One region of the Planococcus notacanthi genome, then DNA from elsewhere that is predicted to be linked to it. Evidence: riboswitches for the same ligand, from Rfam matches in the RefSeq annotation. Region 1 holds a riboswitch; each other region holds the start of a gene.
The links. A riboswitch is a leader RNA that binds a small molecule or an ion and turns the genes downstream of it on or off. The one in region 1 is predicted to bind cobalamin.
Positions count from the first base shown of each region.

Region 2: linked by a shared signal. The riboswitch ahead of QMA01_RS04700 (hypothetical protein) and the one ahead of QMA01_RS08325 (acyl-CoA thioesterase) in region 1 are both predicted to bind cobalamin.
Region 3: linked by a shared signal. The riboswitch ahead of QMA01_RS11035 (ABC transporter substrate-binding protein) and the one ahead of QMA01_RS08325 (acyl-CoA thioesterase) in region 1 are both predicted to bind cobalamin.

Region 1 covers NZ_JASDCQ010000002.1:180,277-184,545, reverse strand. The annotation lists partial or broken gene QMA01_RS08330 (ribonucleotide reductase N-terminal alpha domain-containing protein) at 1-1,382, opposite strand, end outside; gene QMA01_RS08325 (acyl-CoA thioesterase) at 1,384-1,869, opposite strand; cobalamin riboswitch at 2,022-2,200, opposite strand; gene QMA01_RS08320 (PAS domain S-box protein) at 2,310-3,089, opposite strand; gene QMA01_RS08315 (MFS transporter) at 3,330-4,269, shown strand, end outside.
Region 2 covers NZ_JASDCQ010000001.1:967,087-971,355, reverse strand. The annotation lists gene QMA01_RS04710 (arylamine N-acetyltransferase family protein) at 1-147, shown strand, start outside; gene QMA01_RS04705 (ABC transporter substrate-binding protein) at 209-1,144, opposite strand; gene QMA01_RS04700 (hypothetical protein) at 1,144-1,689, opposite strand; cobalamin riboswitch at 1,858-2,056, opposite strand; gene QMA01_RS04695 (HNH endonuclease) at 2,111-3,061, opposite strand; gene QMA01_RS04690 (cytochrome c oxidase assembly protein) at 3,356-4,141, opposite strand.
Region 3 covers NZ_JASDCQ010000002.1:703,325-707,593, forward strand. The annotation lists gene argS (arginine--tRNA ligase) at 1-1,392, shown strand, start outside; cobalamin riboswitch at 1,485-1,671, shown strand; gene QMA01_RS11035 (ABC transporter substrate-binding protein) at 2,155-3,132, shown strand; gene QMA01_RS11040 (FecCD family ABC transporter permease) at 3,125-4,117, shown strand; gene QMA01_RS11045 (adenosylcobinamide amidohydrolase) at 4,120-4,269, shown strand, end outside.

The DNA of each region.
Region 1 (4,269 bases):
TTTTGCATAATTTCTGTACACAAATTACTACAGTAAATCGACGTCAGCCCTCTGCCTCTTGTGTGCTTGTTCGGATTCTGGCGGTTCACTTCGTCCCGGTAGAACATATACGGTGTGCCGGTTTCCAACTGGGAAACCATGATGCGCGCCATGATCTCCATTGCACGGTAAGTTTTACGCGGCAATAGCGGATGGTCCACAGCTTCCTGGTATTTGTCGCTGAAGTATTTTTCATCGGCTTCGTCGTAAAAATCTTCAAGTCCAAGCGCATTGCCGTTTTCATCTGTCCAGCCCATCACTTGCTTAATCTGATGCGGACAGAACGTATGCCATTCGCCGATGCTGCGGCCGTTTTCGTCTTTTTCCTGCAGCCGCTCCATAAACAGGTCCGGAATCGACACGCCGGTGAAAATGTCGTGCGCTTTGCGGCGCTCGTCGCCGTTATTGGTTTTCAAGTCCAGGAATCCGTTCATGATGTCTTTGTGGAAGACATCCAAATAAATCGCCACTGCGCCTTGGCGCTGGCCGAGCTGATCGACACTGACCGCTGTATCGTTGACCAGACGGATCCACGGCACCACACCTGATGAATTGCCTTTGAATTTTTTGATGTCCGATCCTAAAGCACGAACTTTTCCGTAATAGATCCCGATGCCGCCGCCATCTTTGCTGAGGCGTGCGATATCCCAGTTGTTCAGATAGATGCCGTCCAGTGAATCATCGACAGTATCAATAAAACAGGAGGACAATTGTCCGAAACTTTTACCGGCATTCGATAAAGTCGGCGTGGCTACTGTCATATACAGCTGGCTCATTGCCCAGTAAGCTTCTTTCACCAACTCGAGGCGATGCTCTTTTGGTTCGTTTTGCATCAACGTCATCGCAATGACAAGAAAACGCTCCTGCGGAAGCTCAAATAATCTTCCTTCATAGTCTTTCGCTAAGTAGCGGTCAGCCAACAGGAACAAGCCGATGTAGTTGAACAAGAGATCCCGTTCAGGTTCGATTTCCTCACCCAATAAGATGATTTCCTCTTTCGAATAAGCCGCAAGAAGCTCTCCTGAATAAATGCCGATCCCTGTCAGCTTTTCAATAAGGCGATAGAAGTCGCCATATTTCTGGGAAGCGGAAAAGTTGCGGCTGTCTCCAGCTTTTTTGTATAAGTCGCCAGCATACAATTCTGCTGCGGTGTACGTCCAATCAGGCTCGTCCATCGTGATACGGTTCAGTGCATACAACAAGGACTGCTCTCCTTTTGCCTGCTCAGCTAAGTTCGCTGTCCGCTCCAATAGTTCTCGCGTATCTAGTCCATATACATCTGTTGCCCGCTGCAGCGCTCTTTCCACTGTCTTTATTTCTGTTTCTTCGATTTTCATGTTCATATCAACACAACTCCTTTGCGTATTCGTTCACTTTCATGCGGCGCTCTTTGCGATCTTGGGCGCTTTTAAATAGTTTTTCTTCGGCAGCCGTTTCCGGAACTACACCGCTCACCGGTGTCGGCTTGCCATCGCTGTCGACTGCCACCATTGTCAGAATGGCTGTAGTCGTCAAACTCCTTGTGCCTGTTTCGATTTGTTGGCATTCAGCTTTAACATACACTTCCATAGATGTTCTGCCTGTTGAGATCACCACTCCCTCCAAAATAAGGATATCCCCAACTTTTGCCGAAGATAGGAAATTCACCGTATCGATCGAAGCGGTCACAACTGCTTTTCCGCTATGCCTCATGGCTGTAATGGCGGCGATTTCATCTATGTACGCCAATACGGTGCCGCCGAATATGGTCCCCATGTGGTTGGTGTCCGGGGGTAGGACCAATCGTGTCTGAATGGTTCTGGCCACCCCTGCTGCTAATGGTTTTGTCATGAGTATCCATTCCTCCATCTCTGATATACAAGAAAAAACCCCATCCTCTCAGGGAGGATGGGGTTTAGATACGCAGAATATCGGATGGGAAGCAGAATACAGCTATCCCATGCATAATACCTTCGTTATCCCTCTCAGCTCCCGGAGAAGATCATAAACTCATAACGAAGGCAGGTCTCCTGGCTTGTGCGTCATCCTCTGCTATCTCCTTCCCGTCCGTTGGACAGTGGATTGCGATAGTTCGTCTGCACTTACAGTTGCGGGAACAGCTCCGGAATTTCACCGGATTCCCTATTAAGCCTTTTCAGGCACCTTCGTTATTGGTTCTACTATATATAGTGAATAATTTTAATCAATCACTAAATATTGTATTCATACACTATAAATCACTTTATTGCCTTTGACAAGAACTTCTTCATTCCTGCCGTTAAGTCAAAGTTTCAGTCAGTCGCCAAATAACGCTTCAAGGCTTGTTTCACCGTGCCCATCGTCGTCAATTGGCTAAAGTCCACACGCGCTTCAATCGCTTTTAATGCGAGTTCGGGACGGATTCCCGTGAAAATCAGTTTGATTCCGAGCAAGCGCATAATGTGGTCGATTCTATAAAGAAATTCTGCCACGACATTATCAATATTGTAGATGCCGGACACGTCAATAATAAGGCAATGCAGATTTTCTCCTTGAATTTTTTGCGGAATGATATCAAGAAGCAGATGGCTGCGATCCCCATCTACTGAACCTACGAGCGGCAAAACTGCCAAGCCACCAATAATCGGCACGATGGGAGTTGATATCTCATTTTTTAATTGCATTAGATCTCGTTCAGTTTTCTTCTGCGTCGTAATGTCGCGGATAGTGGACTGGATTGCGACCGTTTCTCCATATTGGACCGGGTAGCAATACAGTTCGACATCGGCTTGAGTTCCGTCAAAACGCTTAACAGTAGTCTCAACCAATTCTCCAATGGTGCGATCCTCCATGCCTGTACGGATGCGTTTCGCAATGAATTCTTTGTAATCATCCGTAAACACATCCACGATGTTTGCACCGATAAGCGTATCCTTATCGGCTTTGAAGAATTCCGATCCGGGCTGATTTATATATAAGACTTTCTGATTCGAATGAATAATGGTTGTTTCATCGGAATACTCCGTGATTTGTTGGTAAATTTCTTCTTTTTCTTTAATGCCCAAGGGTCTTTCAGGTACTGCATTTAGCATTTTCTTTCACTCCTTTTGACTAAGAAACTGCCAGTTCCTCTATTCTACACTTTTTCAGAAAAACTTTCAGTCGCGGCAAAAGCCTCAAGATTTCTGAATGATTCTTTTCTTTACAGTTCTATTTCAAATCTTGTAAAGGAAAAATATTATGTTATGATAATAAGCTGTGATTTCAACATATTTTTAGATGCCGTTTTTGGAAATACGCTACCTTAAGGTTAGAGTTATTGGAGATGCACGATGAAACAAGTAACAGGAAACGCTTTTCACTACGGCTGGGTCATTATCGCGATCGCGGCCTTGTCTCAATTTTTCTCTGGTCCCGGACAAACTTATTCGAATTCAATTTTTATCGATTATTATATAGAAGATTTTGGCTGGAGCCGTTCCACGGTTTCCGGTATCTACTCGGCTGCGACATTGACGGCAGGATTCCTGTTGTTTTTCGTCGGGCGCCTGATTGACCGAAACGGCTCACGTAAAATGGCCGTTGCCGTATCCGTCGCCCTTGCCGTCGCCTGCTTTTTCAACAGCTTCGTAACAAGTCTCGTCATGCTGTTTATCGGCTTCTTTTTTATTCGCTTGTTGGGCCAAGGCTCTATGGCACTTATATCAAGCTCACTCATTCCGCAATGGTTTGTCAAAAAACGGGGCCGCGCCATCAGCATTGCCGCAATCGGCGGCTTAGTCAGTTCTGCCGCTTTTCCCCTGCTGAACGTTTGGCTGATCGAGTCATTCGGCTGGCGCAGTTCATGGCTGATTTTAGGAATCATCATCATTGTTTGCTTTACGCCGCTTGCTCTTTTCCTCATTCAAAACTCTCCTGAAGAAATGGGCTTGCTGCCGGATAACGGCGCTGCGCTTAAGGCGGAGCCTGAAAAGAAACTCATAAAAGAAGTCAGTTGGTCAGTGAAAGAAGCTTCAAAAACCCGTGCTTTCTGGCTGTTGCTGCTATGTGCAGCCATCCCGGGCATCGTCAATACCGGTTTGACCTTCCACCTGGTCTCCATTTTCGCTGAAAAGTCCCTGTCTCTTGAAACTGCAGCCGGCATTTTAAGTTTAACGGCATTGATCGGCTTGCCAGTCACTTTCATCACTGGAATTCTGCTGGAAAAAGTAAAAGTCCAGTATATGCTGACACTGGTATTTGCAGGCGAGCTAGTGTCGTTATTTCTTCTGC
Region 2 (4,269 bases), on a different contig from region 1:
GGCCGGATCACATTATCCGGCAGCCAACTGACACGCTCTGAAAACGGCAAGAAAGATAAAACGGAACTGTCGGCCGATGAAAAAAAGAAAGTGTTGAAAGAAGAATTCGGCATCAATCAAGAGGCACTCGAAAAGCAGTTGCATTAGTTTAAGCGATAAAAACAAAACGATCCCCGCTCAGCAAAATAGGAGCGGGGATCGTTTTGTTCTATTTAAATGCTTCCGGATAAACGGTTTTGGCTACCAGTTCAACCGCTTCACCGATTCTTGGCCCCGGACGTGAAGTAATATCAGAATCCACGAAAAAGACCTGATCGTTCTCAACGGCGTCAATGCTGTTCCAACCTTCACGTGCTTTAATCTCTTCTATGGGATCTTCCGTATAAGAAACTGTTGTTGCAATGATTTTCGGATTCCGTTGAATGACTTCCTCTTCAGAAATCTGTGGCCATCCTTCTAGATCGCCGAACAGGTTTTCAACATTGGCATGATCTAATATTTCCTGCTGGAACGTTTTTTGGCCGGTGGTGTAGATTTCAGGAGATGGGCTGATTTCAACATACAGTTGCCTTTTCTCTTCTACGTCGGATACTTTTTCTTGGACTTCCTCAATTTGCTGCTGGATAGAGCCTATTACTTCTTCTCCTTTATCTTCAAGGCCCATGACCGTAGAAATCTGTTCGATGTCCCCGTAGACATCTTCAAAGGATTCAGCCGATTCGATAACAAAAACTTGGATGCCTGCAGCTTCTAATTCTTCGTAGCCCGTAGGCCCACCTGTTGAATAGCCGATGACAACATCTGGATCCAATTCAATGATGCGCTCTGCATTAAAAACCACAGAATCGGACACACGTTCAACTTCAGCTGCTTCAGCTGGATAATTATCATAATCCGTAGCGCCAATAATTTTTTCTCCTGCTCCGATTTCATAGAGGATTTCGGTGTTGCTCGGTATTAATGACACGACAGTGGCAGGCACTTCCTCAAATTTCAATTCGTTATCCAAATCATCTGTTACCGTATAACTTGTTTGCTTTTCAGATTCGCTTGCTGTTTCTGTGTCGGATGTTTCCGATTGGCATGCGGTGAGTGTGAATGCTAATGCTCCAATGGATAGGTATTTAAAATAAGTAATTTTCATTAATTGTTGGCCACTTCTTTCTTTTTGGGTCTAGTTGGATAGGATTTGCTGATAAACGGAATTTCTTCTACTCCCTGCTGCTGATTGACATAGACAGCCATCGTAAACAGCAGGTTCGCCAATAGATTTGCATAATCAAAGAGGATTTCCGGTACATCCCGTTCCAGGCTGACCTTATGCAAAGCACGGACAGATTTTTTCGCTTCGCTCCGGCATACATGCAACACACAAGCTGCTTGAGTCCCTTGCGGCAAGACAAAATTACCGATTTTCTCACCAACAAAGTTTACATAATAATCATACATGCCACTTAACTCATTCAAATCTTCTTCATTAACTGCTAGCTTCCCTCGGACTGAACCATTCAGATGATAAACCTTTGGCTGGAGAATCTGCAGATCCCGTTGAACAGCCTCCACTTCTTTTACCAGCGACAACGCTTCGCCAATACGTGTCGTCAGTGAATCCGTTCTGATTTCAAAGTCGACGGTCGCAGCTGATTCGCGCATAAACGGATAACACAAGTAACGCATGTCTTTCTTCATCTTTTCACCTCTTTTTTCATATGGGTGAAAATCACAGCATTGAACGCTCCCGAAAACAACAAAAAGCCGCCCTCAAAAAGAGGGCGGCGCCATAGCTATTCAGAGACATACTCCAGCAGTCAAAAATAGAAAGGTTGCCGTATGATTCCCTTATCTTCCGAAGAGTAAAAATACGTTCAAAAAAAGGTAGGTCTCCTGGCTTGTGCATCGTTTTACTCTAAGAACCTTCCCGTTCAATTGACATAGGTCGTTTGAACAGTGGCATTTTCTTATTTCATACGCACTTACAGTTGCGGAAACAGCCCCGGAATCTAACCGGGTTCCCTGTTATGCTGACGAATCAGCACCTTTTTTCTGCATGATTATTCACTTGTTTTCAGTGTAGCACAGTTCAGACAACCAAAGACATAACAAAATTCAATTATTCCTGGTTTGTCATCAATTTCACTTTTCTTGGCTCTGCAAAAACAATTCGTTTATGCCATCTTAAATAAGGCGCATGCTCGGCTGACACGGGAACCTTCAAGTTTTTCCGCAATCTGTAGACTGGATAGTCTTCCTCCGGAATACGGCTTGAAATGTGGAGGCGGCCGCCTCCGGTGAATGCGATATAGCCTGCAGAATAAAGCGATGCATGGTTGGCGCAAAGCAAAATGCCGTTGAACGGATCCAAACGCTCTGAATCTGAACTGTCTTTCCACGGTTTCGCATGGGTCGCTGTCAGCACCTCTTCAATGGCGATGCCGCAAATCGGACATTCCCCGTTCCAAAGCGGCAACAGGCTTTCCCGGAACTGCTCTTTGCCTCTGCGCATTTTCGTTTTGATTTCCAGTTCAGCTTCTGCGATCAGGCTAAGCAATGGATTATGCGCGGTCTTTTTAATCACTTCCATCGATAATTCCAACTGCTCCATTTCCAACGTAAAAACATTCAAAGAACTGATCAATTCCAGAAATTTCATCGCCAGCTCTTCGTTGCAGGGATAGAGATAGCCTGAATTGCCGTTGGCATCTTCCTGAAAAGCCGAGTATTTAGTTGGCAGCAACGGCTCGATTTCCTGAAAAGACCCCTTGATCGATAACGGAACATCCAATTCGCGATAAGCTGTGCGTGCGATAAATGCAGGTTCGCTGCCTCCCTGCTCATCTGCCTGCTTCGGTTTTGTGCCTTTATGGAAATCTTCCCGTACCCGGCTGATCGCCACTAAAAATCCTTTGACGTAATGAAAGACGAGATCGCCTTTTTTCAATTCCTGCATGCGGTTCCAAGAATGGGGCACCATGCCTGATTTGTCGACTTGCGGCGTCCAAAGAATACCCGCCGCACATTCTTCCTGATACGTATCTCCTTGCATAACAATATAACTATTCATGAATTGCCTCCTAATAATGGTGATGCTCAAATTCATTCGATCTTATGTAATGGTGCAGATTATTCGAATCCAAACGCTTACCTCTAGTTTAACCCAAAACAAGAGCTTTTGCCGGGGAAAAAAGAAAAGCGAAGGCAGCCGTTTAGCTCTGACAGGCATAAGACGCACTGGCGAAGCGGCGCTCTTTGCCGCACAGCCAGAGTGGCTTATGACCCGAGGAGCTGGCTGCCGGAGCTGGACAAAGGAAAAGCCGAAGCACCCGTGAAGCCCTAATTAGCATGGGAAACGTTACCGCTATCCTTCTTCCACCGACTCACTTTTCCGAGGTGCCGTCGCTTTATACCATTGGTAGCAAAGAATGATGATGAGGACCAACTCGACGAAATCGCCCCCATAGTACATCACCTGCCCTCCTACCTCCCCTTGATCTCCCGGTACACCAGCCGGCGGATCTGCATAGATTCTTTTAGCCAAAATTTTGTGTGCGGCCAATGAGACGATGAGGATAATTGAACGGAAAAGAAAACTGAGTCGGTGAGCTGTAATATCGATGTAAATGATGGATGCCGTAAACAGGTAGCCCGCCAAAAATACGTGTAGATGGACGATCAGGTAAACAATTGAGGATTGGTGCATCCATTCAAACAAACTGGTCAGGTATAATACATACAACCCACCAATATTTAGAATCAGCGCAGTAATGGGATTGCTCAACAGCTGAAATGGCTTGCTTTTCAGTAGCCAGGATACTTTTCTCGCTAATGGAACGGGCAACGACCTCAAGAGCAGCTTCATCGGCATCGCAAGAACCAACAAGAGCGGTGCCAGCATGCCAAGCAATAGATGGGTCCACATATGGCCAACGAAATTTCCCTGTGCAAATTCCGCCAGCGGACCTGTAATGACCAGAGCAATAGAAAAAATACCGAAGCCCCATAAAAAACAGCGGTACAGCGGCCATGGCCTGAATTTCAGGCTCGTTAAAGCAGCGGCTAATGGGTAAAATAAAAATGCCAAAAACAGCACTACAATGACCATGGCTTCCAGACTGTCCATTCCTTGTTGCATATCGTGTTCCACCAATACACCCCCATCCCGCATTCCATACTGATTGATTTGCCTTTCTCTCCTCTACCCGGTTTGGCAACCTGCTATGTTTTGTTTCAACAGTTCATTTCATAAAAAAAAGCCGTTGCTGAAATGCAATG
Region 3 (4,269 bases), 520 kb from region 1:
ATCACCATCAAAAAGGATTACTTACAGGACGTCGTCAAAACCGTGCTCGACCAGAAAGCGGATTACGGCCGTTCAACTGCAGGTGCAGGCGAACGCATCCAAGTGGAATTTGTATCAGCCAACCCGACAGGCGACCTGCATTTGGGCCATGCCCGCGGATCTTCAGTCGGCGACTCGCTGTGCAATGTATTGGACCTTGCAGGATATGACGTATCACGCGAATACTACATCAACGATGCCGGCAATCAAATCAATAATTTGGCATTGTCGATAGAAGCCCGTTATTTTGAAGCACTTGGCCAAGGCGACAGCATGCCGGAAGATGGCTACCGCGGACAGGATATTAAAGATATTGCGGACGCGTTGGTACAGGAACATGGCGACAAATTTGTCAGCATGACTCATGAAGAGCGTTTTGAAGAATTCCGCCAGCACGGATTGAAAGTGGAATTGGCGAAATTGCAGCAGGATCTGGCGGATTTCCGTGTGAAATTCGATGTATGGTATTCTGAATCGTCTCTTTACAAAAACGGCAAGATTGATGAAGCTTTAGCTAAATTGCGTGCCAATGGCCATGTTTTTGAAGAAGACGGAGCAACGTGGTTCCGTTCGACAACGTTCGGTGACGACAAGGACCGTGTTTTGATTAAAAATGACGGTACATATACGTATTTGATGCCCGATATCGCTTACCATGAAGATAAATTGCAGCGTGGCTTCGAAAAGCTCATCAATGTTTGGGGAGCTGATCACCACGGCTATATCCCGCGCATGAAAGCGGCGATTGAAGCACTTGGCTATGACCGCGACACGCTTGAAGTCAGCATCATCCAAATGGTGCAATTGTACAAAGACGGCGAAAAAATGAAGATGAGCAAACGTACGGGTAAAGCAGTAACAATGCGCGAGCTTGTCGAATTGGTCGGCTTGGATGCTGTGCGTTATTTCTTCGCCATGCGTTCCGGCGATACGCATATGGATTTCGATCTGGATTTGGCTGTGTCACAATCCAATGAAAACCCGGTCTTTTATTCGCAATATGCGCATGCCCGCATCTCTTCGATTTTGCGTCAGGCAGAAGAACAGGGATTGACGGTTTCAGAAGACCAGTTGAACTTATTGACTTCTGAAAAAGAAATCGATGTTCTGAAGAAAATCGGTGATTTCCCGCAAGTCATTGCGGATGCAGCCAAGCAGCGTGCACCTCACCGAATCACGACATACATTCATGAATTGGCATCTAATTTCCACAGTTTCTACAATGCCAACAAAGTCTTGGATGCCTCTAACCCGGAATTGACCGGTGCCCGTCTGGCATTGATCATGGCTGTGAAAACAACCTTGGCCAACGCGTTGAAGACAGTCGGCGTCGCAGCTCCGGAAAAAATGTAAGAGACAGACAAACGTTTACGTGTATAATAAAGAGAAACTTCAATCAATGAATCTATCGCTTTTAGAAGCGGGATGAAATGAAGAAACAGAATATGAGAACCATTCATAAAGGTGCTTATGTCTAAGAACATGAGTTAAAAGGGAAGCCGGTTTAATTCCGGCGCGGTCCCGCCACTGTATGTGAGAGGAATCTGCAAAATGCCACTGAAGCAATGCTTTGGGAAGGTGCAGAAACCGAAGACCACAAGCCAGGAGACCTGCCTTTATGACGACACACCCAAACGCCTGCGAGGAAAGGCTGGATGCGCATGCTTTTTTATGGCGTCCTTTCCATCCCTCGCAGTTTGCTGCGGGGGATTTTGTGTTCTCAAGGAGATTTCTTCAAACTTTCTGCATCTGAATCATTTGAGAAATTATTTATATCGTATATAAAAATTGCTAGATAAGTTGAACTAAAGAAACTGGCTTTTACCCAATGCTTCGGACGCTCTGGGTAGAGCGAAGACGATTGCTCCTGCGTAAGCTCGTCGCAGATGAGGTCCCAGGAATGCCTGTTCCCTCATTTGCACCCGCAAGAAGCCAGGCAAAGGACACCTGTCTTCTCGCTTCGCCTAGCCCTTGGCAGCTGGCACCGCGACGTCCTGTCGCGCCGGCTGCATGACCCACATCCTGTGGGCCCGAAAGCGTAGCTGTTTTACGGAATATCGGCTACTACAAATCATTAGTTCAAAAAGCACTACACACAACAAGGGGGATTTATTCATGAAGAAGATTTGGAAGTTTGGTGCAACCGCAGGATTGGCCGCGGTATTGATGGCGGGTTGCGGAGATACGGCGACGCCCGTAGAAGAACAGGATACTGAAACACCGGCGGAACCGCCGACGGAAGTTGCGGATGTAGAATTTCCAGTGACGTTGACGGATGCAGTAGGCGAAGAAGTGGTGATCGAGGAAGAACCGGGAGCCATTGTTTCGATGGTGCCATCAAATACAGAAATCGCTTATGAACTTGGCGTTGGTGACAAATTAGTCGGCGTTTCGGATTTTGATAATTATCCGGAAGAAGCGGGGCAAATTGAAAAAATCGGCGGCCAGGAATTCAATGTGGAAAAAATCATTGGCCTGCAACCGGATTTGGTGCTTGCGCATGAATCGGGATTGGGTGTTGGCGATGCAGGGTTGCAGCAGTTGCGTGACGCTGGACTCAATGTATTTGTAGTCAACAATGCCGTCAGCTTTGATGAAGTCTACGATTCCATTACAGTGATCGCGCAAGCGACAGGCACCATGGAAGAGGCGGAAAGCATCGTTTCTGAAATGGAAGTCCAAGTGGCGGAAATCGAAGAATTGGCAAGCACAATCGAAGAGCCGAAGACTGTCTTTTTGGAAGTCGGAAGTGAACCCGACATCTACACGACCGGAAAAGGCACGTTCATGGATGAAATGTTGACGCTCATCAACGCTGAAAATATAGCGGGCGATTTGGAAGGCTGGGCAAAAATGGACGCAGAAGCCGTCGTTGCAGCTGATCCAGACGTCATCATCACAACAGAAGGCGGCTATATCGAAGATGCGGTCGACCAAATCAAATCGCGCAATGGATTTGCGGAAGTGACAGCTGTCAAAGAAGATGCTGTCTATAACCTGGATTCGGACATGCTCACCCGTTCAGGCCCACGTTTATCAGAAGGGCTGATGGAAATGGCGAAAGCTGTTTACCCTGAAGTGTTCAATGAGTAAGAATGTACTGGCATACAGCGTCTCGCTGCTGATTTTAGCAGGCGCCATTTTGCTGGGGGTGACGGTCGGAACGGTTTCCATTTCGCCCGTCGTGTTATGGAATCCGTCTTCGGATGAGGCAGCAGCCAATATTTTATGGAATATCCGCATGCCCCGTGTTATTTTAGCCGGGCTTGTCGGAGCGGCACTGGCGATTGCCGGGGCTGCGTTCCAAGGGCTTCTGAAGAACCCATTGGCCGATCCTTACACCCTGGGAGTGTCTTCCGGTGCCTCAGTCGGCGCTGTGATGACGCTCTTTTTTGGCATATCCATCCCATTTTTAGGACCATTCACTTTGCCGGTCATGAGCATGATCGGGGCGTTGCTGACAATGCTCGCCGTGATGAGTTTCGCAAAATTGGTGGATCGCTCCATGAAAATGGAAACCGTCATTTTAACAGGCATCATCTTCAGTTCTTTTCTGGGCTCAATCATCTCCCTGATGATTGCATTGACCGGAGAAGAGCTGCGCCAAATCATCGGCTGGCTGCTGGGCAGTGTGTCGATGCGCGGATGGCCATATGTACGGATGGCGCTGCCGTTTGTTTTGATCGGTTCATTCGTCTTGTGGCTGAAACGCAGAGAATTGAACGCCATGCTGTTTGGTGAAGAACGCGCACAACATTTGGGCGTCGATGTCAGAAAGAGCAAAATGATCATCTTAATCGGCGGTTCGGTACTGACAGGAGCAGCCGTTTCAGTTTCCGGAACCATCGGATTTGTCGGTCTGGTGGTGCCGCATATGACCCGCTTATTATGGGGATCGGATCATCGCCACGTCCTGCCATTATCGTTCATCAATGGAGCCGCGTTATTGATCATTTGTGACTTGGTGTCGAGAACAATCATCTCACCGACGGAATTGCCGATCGGTGTCATTACCGCATTTATCGGAGCACCGGTATTTGCATTCATCTTTTTCCGGCAACGCAAAGGAGGGGCATGACCATGCTTGAAATAAAAGGAATAACAGGCGGCTATGGCGAGAAGAATATCGTCAACGACGTATCTTTTACTGTCAATAAAGGCTCGATCCTCGGGATTTTGGGACCCAATGGAAGCGGCAAATCTACCTTGATGAAATTGATCAGTGGAGTG